Regions from separate parts of the Dickeya chrysanthemi NCPPB 402 genome, predicted to be linked through region 1. Evidence: predicted binding sites of a transcription regulator. Region 1 holds the regulator's gene; the other holds the start of a gene.
What was found. Region 1 encodes Fur, which represses iron uptake genes when iron is present. Its sites were predicted from a motif close to ATAATAATGAGAACNACTATCAA; they were not measured.
Positions count from the first base shown of each region.

Region 2: a site for Fur is predicted at 1,950-1,972, ahead of exbB (tol-pal system-associated acyl-CoA thioesterase). Genes of this name have one in related genera too.

Region 1 is NZ_CM001974.1:3,327,409-3,331,843, forward strand. It holds gene DCH402_RS14570 (methyl-accepting chemotaxis protein) at 1-1,032, opposite strand, end outside; gene fldA (flavodoxin FldA) at 1,449-1,976, shown strand; gene fur (ferric iron uptake transcriptional regulator) at 2,318-2,764, shown strand; gene glnS (glutamine--tRNA ligase) at 2,838-4,435, opposite strand, start outside.
Region 2 is NZ_CM001974.1:4,197,136-4,201,570, reverse strand. It holds gene DCH402_RS18565 (DedA family protein) at 1-329, opposite strand, end outside; gene metC (cystathionine beta-lyase) at 584-1,777, opposite strand; gene exbB (tol-pal system-associated acyl-CoA thioesterase) at 2,041-2,994, shown strand; gene exbD (TonB system transport protein ExbD) at 2,999-3,418, shown strand; gene DCH402_RS18540 (substrate-binding domain-containing protein) at 3,500-4,435, opposite strand, start outside.

The sequences.
Region 1 (4,435 bases):
CACCAGTTCTCCACCTTTACTGGCGGTAGTAGAAGCCTGGCGAGCCAATTGACTGGCATGGCTGGCGTTTTCTGCGTTCTGTTTCACCGTCGAGGTCAGCTGTTCCATACTGGCGGCGCTTTCTTCCAGCGCAGCGGCCTGCGACTCCGTACGGGCTGCAAGGTCGTTGTTGCCGGAGGCAATTTCCGATACCCCCTGATAGATAGAATCGGCACTGGTACGGATCGTACTGACGGTATTCGCAAGACTGGTTTGCATATCACGCAGCAACGGGAACAGCTTGCCCACGCAGTTGTTGCCGAAATCCAGAATCGGTTTTCCCAGATGACCGGAAGCAATAACCAGGAAATGATCCCGCAGCTCGTTGAGCGGGCGCACCAGATAAGCCACCAGATAGCGATCAGTCAGGAACAACATCAACAAACCGGCGATAAGCCCCGCCAGCAAAATGTTTTGCCCAACGCCGGTGATGGTTTCCAGTCGTTCGCCAGCATCGACGAACATCGTTGATCCCGCCTTGTTGAAGTTAGTGAAAGAGACGTTGAACTGCCGGCTAAAGGCGGGCACGACGTCTTTGGCATATTTGTCATACTCATCAAATTTTTTATCCACCGCACGCTGGAACATGGGTTCAACCCCTTGAGTAATCAGGTTGCTCCAGTCGCGTGTCACTGCTTCGACCAATTCGGGCGACATGCCGGCATGATCAATCTTCCTGAAGGCTTCCAGGTTGGATTTCAGTAAATCCAGCGCGGCTTGTGATGATTTTTGCTGTTCGTCCGCTTTCTGGTTATCACCGCTCTGCCGATAGTCAATCGCACGAGCCAGTCGGGTCACCATGCGGAAATACTGGTCGTTGCCGGTATTGACTAAATTCATATTGTTAACCAGCAACGCACTGGTTTTAGACGTCTCATTCATGGTTTTGAACGAGTACATGGTGTAAACCGAAACCGCAATCCATAACGCACAGAAAATGCCAAGTACCCACAGCATCGCTGTGCGAATGGCAATATTTTTTAGGAATTGCATAATTGACTCCATAAATGGGCTATTGATCGAGGAGGTAAGGTTTGTTTTGATTTATGCGATGAGAAAATCTCTCGTTTTGTAAGAAACATTGCTGCACATTTACATTCAATAAAGCACCATGTTCTGTCATCGTCAAAACCACAGGAATATTTAGTTTTTTCTGTTGTTTAAAAGCTAATAAAAATTAGGTAATTAACGGATTACCCATATTTTCAGTTATCTGTGCGAAGATCGTATTTTAAAAAATTAAAAAATCATTAAGGCGATGATCAAAAAATAACCAGTTAATCGTTTCGATACCATTTCCACCCCCGGCGACAGATACACGTTTATCCATCAGACAGTGTCTGTTATCATTAGCGGATCGTGGGTGACGCAAGCACCATACCCTTAAGAATCAAGAGGTTATTTTATCTATGGCTCTCATAGGCATTTTTTTTGGCAGTGACACCGGCAATACCGAAAACATTGCCAAAACTATCCAGCAGCAACTGGGCAGCGACGTCGCCGAACTGCACGACATTGCCAAAAGCAGCAAAGAGGATCTTGAGCGTTTTGACATCCTGTTGCTGGGTATTCCGACCTGGTATTACGGTGAAGCGCAATGTGACTGGGACGATTTCTTCCCGACACTGGAAGAGATTGACTTTGCCGGTAAGCTGGTTGCGCTCTTCGGTTGCGGCGATCAGGAAGATTATGCCGAGTACTTCTGCGACGCCATGGGTACGATCCGCGATATCATCGAACCCCGCGGGGCGACCATTGTGGGTCACTGGCCGACTGAAGGCTACTACTTCGAAGCCTCAAAAGGTCTGGCGGACGACACCCACTTTATCGGCCTGGCCATTGATGAAGATCGCCAGCCTGAACTCACCAGCGAGCGAGTATCCAACTGGGTCAAGCAGATCAGCGAAGAGCTGAATCTGAAAGCATTACTGGCCTGATTCACCTGTGGCTCTGATGCAATGCACTCAGAGCCTATCTATACAGATAGGTAAAACCTATCACAATCAGTGATACATTTTTTTAACTTTTCACGCCGACAAGGTACAATGTCCATCCGGCTAGCCAGATTATGTTTAATGATAAATCCTGGCATACGATTTGTTTCTCATAGATAACCAGCCTGAATACAGCAAGTTAACGAGAATCATATTGTAAAAGTTCCGTGGTTTTCATTTCGATGGCGCGGTTCTATAATTGAGACACGTGACCTTTTTTACGCCGCCCGATGATACTAGGCTAGTAACTTCCCAGATAAAGCAAGTAACAGGACTAAATCCGCATGACTGACAACAACACCGCATTAAAGAAGGCAGGCCTGAAAGTCACACTTCCTCGACTGAAAATTCTGGAAGTCCTTCAGGATCCTCAATGCCACCACGTCAGCGCGGAAGACTTATACAAAAAGCTGATTGATATGGGCGAAGAGATTGGCCTGGCCACCGTTTACCGCGTGCTCAACCAGTTTGACGATGCAGGTATCGTCACCCGCCACAATTTTGAAGGCGGTAAATCTGTTTTCGAACTGACACAGCAACACCATCATGATCATTTGATCTGTCTGGATTGCGGTCGGGTGATTGAATTCAGCGATGAGTCTATCGAAGCGCGCCAGCGTGAGATTTCAGAAAAACACGGCATCAAGCTGACTAACCACAGCCTGTATCTGTACGGCCATTGCAGTAGCGGCGACTGCCGTGAAGACGACAACGCACACGACGAACGTTAAACACGTCGATTGAGCAAAAAATAAAACCGCCGCGGCGGTTTTATTTTTATCTCACATCCTGACCGGACAGCGATTAGCCTGCCCAGCTGTCGCGTAATCCCACCGTCCGGTTAAATACCAGATTGTCGGCGCTGGAATAAACGCGATCGGCGCAAAAATAACCTTCACGCTCAAACTGATACGCTTTCTCGACCTCGGCATTGGCCAGACTGGCTTCCACAACCCCTTGCACAACCTGCAATGAGTCAGGATTAATGGTAGCGAGAAAATCATCCGCCGCCCCCGGGTTCGCGACGCTAAACAGGCGGTCATACAAACGGAACTGAGCCGGCAACGCATGCGCAGCCGATACCCAGTGAATCACCCCTTTAACTTTACGGCCGTCAGCCGGATCCTTACTCAGGGTATCCGTATCACAGCTACAGTAAATCGTGGTAATCACGCCTTGATCATCTTTATCAATGCGTTCAGCTTTAATGACATAAGCATTGCGCAAGCGCACTTCTTTACCCAGTACTAAACGTTTGTACTGCTTGTTGGCTTCTTCGCGGAAATCTGCGCGGTCGATATAAACCTCACGGCTGAATGCTACCTGCCGCGTTCCCATTTCCGGCTTATTGGGATGATTAGGCATGCTGAGCCATTCTTCATGACTTTCCGGCAGGTTTTCGATCACCACTTTCACCGGGTTCAATACGGCCATTGCACGCGGGGCATTTTCGTTCAGGTCATCACGAATACATGACTCCAGCGCCGCCATTTCTACCGTGTTGTCCTGCTTGGTGACGCCAATACGGCGACAGAATTCGCGGATAGAGGCCGCCGTGTAGCCACGACGACGTAAACCGGAGATGGTCGGCATACGCGGGTCATTCCACCCTTCGACGATCTTCTCATTCACCAATTGGTTCAGTTTCCGCTTGGACATCACCGCGTATTCCAGATTCAGGCGGGAGAACTCATACTGACGCGGATGAGCGGGAATGGTAATGTTGTCCAGCACCCAGTCATATAACCGGCGGTTATCCTGAAACTCCAGCGTACACAGCGAGTGTGTAATACCTTCCAGCGCATCGGAAATACAGTGAGTAAAGTCATACATCGGGTAGATGCACCATTTGTTGCCGGTCTGATGATGCTCGGCAAATTTGATGCGATACAACACCGGGTCGCGCATGACGATAAATGGCGATGCCATATCGATTTTAGCGCGTAAACACGCGGCACCCTCGGCAAAACCGCCATTGCGCATTTTCTCAAACAGCGCCAGATTCTCTTCGACGCTGCGATCGCGGTACGGGCTATTTTTGCCCGGCGAGGTCAGCGTACCGCGATATTCGCGGATCTGATCCGGCGTCAGCTCATCGACATAGGCCAGCCCTTTATTGATCAGTTCAACGGCATACATGTGCAACTGATCAAAATAATCCGACGAATAGCGAACATTGCCGCTCCAGGAAAAACCCAGCCACTGAACGTCATGTTTGATGGATTCAACGTACTCGATGTCTTCTTTTACCGGGTTGGTATCATCAAAGCGCAGGTTGCACTTACCGTTGTAATCCTCAGCGATACCGAAGTTCAGGCAGATAGATTTAGCGTGACCGATATGAAGATAACCATTCGGTTCTGGTGGAAAACGCGTCTGGATGTTGTCGTGTTTACCGGTAG
Region 2 (4,435 bases), 870 kb from region 1:
TAGTGGGCCGGTAACTGATGCAGCCATTTTTTTACCAACCGGGTATCGCCTAACCAGCGCCCTTGCAGGTAGCTTAGCCAGCAGCCGAGACTGGCGGCCACGGTCAGCAGCACCATGGTGGGGATGAAGCTCATCACGCCTTTGGCTATCATGGCGCCGGTCAGCAGCAGCAGGCTGTCGCCGGGCAGAAAGGAGGCGGGCAGCAGGCCATTTTCCAGAAACAGAGTGGTAAAAAGCACGCCATAAATCACCCACACGACGTGGGGATCGGCCAGCGCGCTAAAGTCTTGTCGCCATAGCGCCTGAATAATTTCATGAACAACACTCATATCGCATCCTGTCTGGTTTGCTGTAACCCCTTTGCCGCGTAAATACGCCGCATTAAGAGCCTATCCCGATAGGGCTGGCCAGGTTGCCGTTGGCTGAGCCAATGATGCCTGGCGGGATAGACCCTAATCTTGATAAAGACGAGCATCAGGATAGGGTAAAAAAGGTAAACGTATTGTCATCGTTGTTACTGTTCATCATATACGCTTTACCCGACTTACCACAGCGGCATCAAGGGGCTGGAGGGATAGTGGCGTCACATTTCCTGCAATCTCCTGAAGCCGGCTTCCAAATCGGCTTCCAAATCGTCGCAATCTTCCAGGCCGATATGCAGTCGTACCAGCGTGCCGGTAAAGTCGATGCCGCCGGCCGGGCGAATCGCCGCCAGCTCTTCCGGTTGGTTCGCCAAAATCAGCGATTCGAATCCCCCCCAGGAGTAGGCCATCCGGAAGTGACTGAAGTGGTCGAGATAATGGGCCAGTTGCTCACGGCTCAGTTTCTCTTTCAGGACAAATGAGAACAGGCCATTACTGCCGCTAAAATCCCGTACGAAGAATTCATGTCCTTTGCTACCGGGCAGCGCCGGGTGGTTCACCGTCGCGACTTCCGGGCGGGCAGCCAGCCAGCGTGCAACGCGCAGGCCATTCTCCTGATGCTGTTGCAATCTGACGCCGAGCGTTCGCAGGCCGCGACTGGCCAGATAGGCGCTATCTGCGTCAGCCATCTGCCCCATCAGGTAGGATTGTTCACGCAGTTGATCCCAACAGCGTGCGTTGGCGACGGCGGTGCCAATCATGGCGTCGGAGTGGCCGACGATATATTTGGTGCCGGATTGGATCGAAATATCGACGCCGACATCAAGCGGGCGGAACAACACGCCGGCAGCCCAGGTGTTGTCGATCATGATGACGATGTCCGGGTTAACGCGACGGATGGCCGCGACCATCGCCGGCACGTCATGCACTTCCATCGTAATGGAACCGGGTGATTCCAAAAACACGACCCGGGTATTGGGCTGGATAAGCGTGGCGATATCGGCACCGATCATCGGGTCGAAAAAGGTGGTGCTGATGTTCATTTTAGTCAGCACTTTGTTACAAAAATCCTGCGTCGGTTCATAAGCGGAACCGGTAACCAGCAGATGGTCGCCCGCCGAAACAAATGACGTTATCGCGTTGGCGATGGCGGCTGCGCCGCAAGGATAGAGTGCGCAGCCCGCACCGCCTTCCAGCTCGGTCATCGCGTCCTGAAAAGCGAAATGGGTCAGAGTACCGCGGCGGCCATAAAACAACGCGCCTTTGGCGCGATTGGCGGTGGCGTGTTTTTTATCCTGCACGCTGTCGAAGATCAGCGAAGAAGCGCGCTGGATTACCGGGTTTACCGCACCTTGGGTTACCCGCTTAGTGCGTCCGGCGGCCACCAGCGCGGTGGCGATTTTTTTACTCGTCATTCGGCTTTACCTGTAGCTTAAACATGCCCTGCGTCCATCCCTTTACGTTATCACGGCTGAAGTGACAGGGGGGCGGCTTTTCTCATCAAGATGAAAATGTTGCCGATACGGTGCGGGTACGGCGATGAAAAAATAAGGCGCTGTTGGGGAAAAGGGATGGCAAAATACGCAAATAAAAATGAGAACGACTATCAATTAATTACAGGTTTGGTATTATTTTCGCCAGATTAACGTTGTATAAAAATGATGGGTGGAGGCACAGCGTGTATACGGCTGATAAGAAGAGTAACCAACGGAGGTCATCCATCTGGCGTCGGCTGGGTGACGTGTTCGGGGGTTTTATGCATCGTCTGATGGCGTTCGCGTTGCTGGGGATGGCAGGCAATGCGTTGGCTGCACCGGCATCGACGCCGATAGCGGCGGCCGGTACGACCACTATGGCTGCGGTTGGCGCCGCACCGTCTGCGTTGCCGCCGACAGGTGCCGTCGGCACGCTGATGAATACTGACTTATCCGTTTGGGGAATGTATCAGCACGCTGACGTGGTGGTAAAAACCGTGATGATTGGCTTGTTGCTGGCATCGGTGGTTACCTGGGCGATCTTTTTTGGTAAAAGCGCCAGCCTGATGAGCGCGAAAAAGCGTATCCGTCGTGAGTATCAGGCACTGGAAGAGGCCCGTACGCTGGATGATGCGACCGATATCGCCGCCGAGTTCAAGCCGGGTAGCGTATCGCTGCAACTGCTGACGGACGCCCGCAACGAGCAAGTGTTGTCTGAGCGCTCCGACGACAACAACGGCATTAAAGAACGTACCGCCTTTCGTTTTGAGCGCCGGGTCGCTGCGACCGGCCGTCAGATGGGACGCGGAACCGGTTATCTGGCGACGGTGGGGGCCATCGCGCCGTTCATCGGTCTGTTCGGTACGGTCTGGGGCATTATGAACAGCTTTATCGGTATTGCGCAGTCTCAGACTACCAACCTGGCGGTTGTCGCGCCGGGTATCGCCGAAGCGTTGCTGGCGACGGCCATCGGCCTGGTGGCGGCAATCCCGGCGGTAGTGATTTACAACGTGTTTGCACGCTGGACGGCCAATTACAAAGCGATGGTCGGCGATGTAGCGGCGCAGGTTCTGCTGTTGCAAAGCCGCGATCTGGATATTGCTGCCAGCGTCGGCAATGTTTCTCCCGCACCGGCGCACCAGCTACGGGTAGGGTAAGCGGATGGCGATGCATCTGAACGACGGGCAGAGTGAAAATGGTGAAATGCATGACATCAACGTGACGCCGTTTATCGACGTCATGCTGGTGTTGTTGATCATCTTCATGGTGGCCGCGCCGCTGGCAACGGTAGACGTGCGGGTCAATTTGCCGGCTTCCAGCGCTACGCCGCAACCGCGCCCGGAAAAACCGGTGTTTCTGACGGTGAAAGCGGATAAACAACTCTATCTGGGTGACGATGCGATTACCGAAGCGACGCTGGCCCAGGTGTTGGAAAGCAAAACGCAGGGTAACAAAGACACCACTATTTTCTTTCAGGCGGACAAAAGCGTCGATTATGAAACCCTGATGCGGGTGATGGATTCGCTGCGTGAAGCGGGGTATCTCAAAATCGGCCTGATGGGGTCGGAGAAAGTGCGCTGAGACGTCTTTGGCCCTGCTGAACAGAACCACCGCCTTGGCGGTGGTTTTTTTATGCGTAAGATTTTGTGGCCGTCGTCACCTTCAGGCTCGAGAGTCAGGATGACGCCAGTGCGGACGGGTGGGGACGTAGATCCGGCTTTCTGTCAGCGGCCGCCCTTCGATAAGCGTCGTGATCATCTCAAAGCTGTTGCGTGCCAGTGTCTCGCAATCCTGAGATACGGTATCGATTTTCATCGTCAGGCAATCGAACAGATAGTGATCGTCGAAGCTGCACAACCGCATGTCGCAATCCATCAGGTTATGCTGATTCAGGTAACGCAAAACCCCTTCCAGCAAACCACAAGCAGCGGTGAATAAGGCGCGGGGCGGACGGCCAAGATGGGCGCACAGTTGGGCGAACATTTCGTAACCGGCGCTGGAATGGTAGTTGCCGTGGATGATCCACTCCGGACGGCACTCAACACCAGCGCGCTCCAGCCCAAGCTGGAAACCGGCCAGCCGGTCGCGGGTCGGTGATATGCGGGATGGCCCGCCGATAAAATAGAATTCGTCCTGGTGCCGCCGCGCAATGTTTTCCACCAGCGCAGCGGTGGATTCCACCGCTTCGGAAACGACCATCGGCAAGTCGGAATCGCCGATGGCCCGGTCGAATTGCAATACCGGCAACTGCTGGTTGATCTTCTGATATTCAGCGTCGCTCAGCATACTGGAGGCAACGATCAGGCCGTCTACCTGACGTTGAATCAAACTGTTGACCGCCATCATTTCCTGACTGGCGTTTTCGTCGGTACAGGCGATCAGCAACTGTAATCCGGCTTCCCGACACAGACACTCCAGCTCGCGCGAGATCATCGCAAAACCGTAGTTGGTCATTTCCGGTACCACCAGCCCCAGCGTGTTGCTTCGGCTGGAGCGCAGAGAACGGGCATGAATGCTGGGTTGGTAGCGTTGTTGTTGCGCCAGCGCCAGCACCCGGTCACGGGTTTCGTCCGAAACGCGGAACTCTTTGCTGCGGCC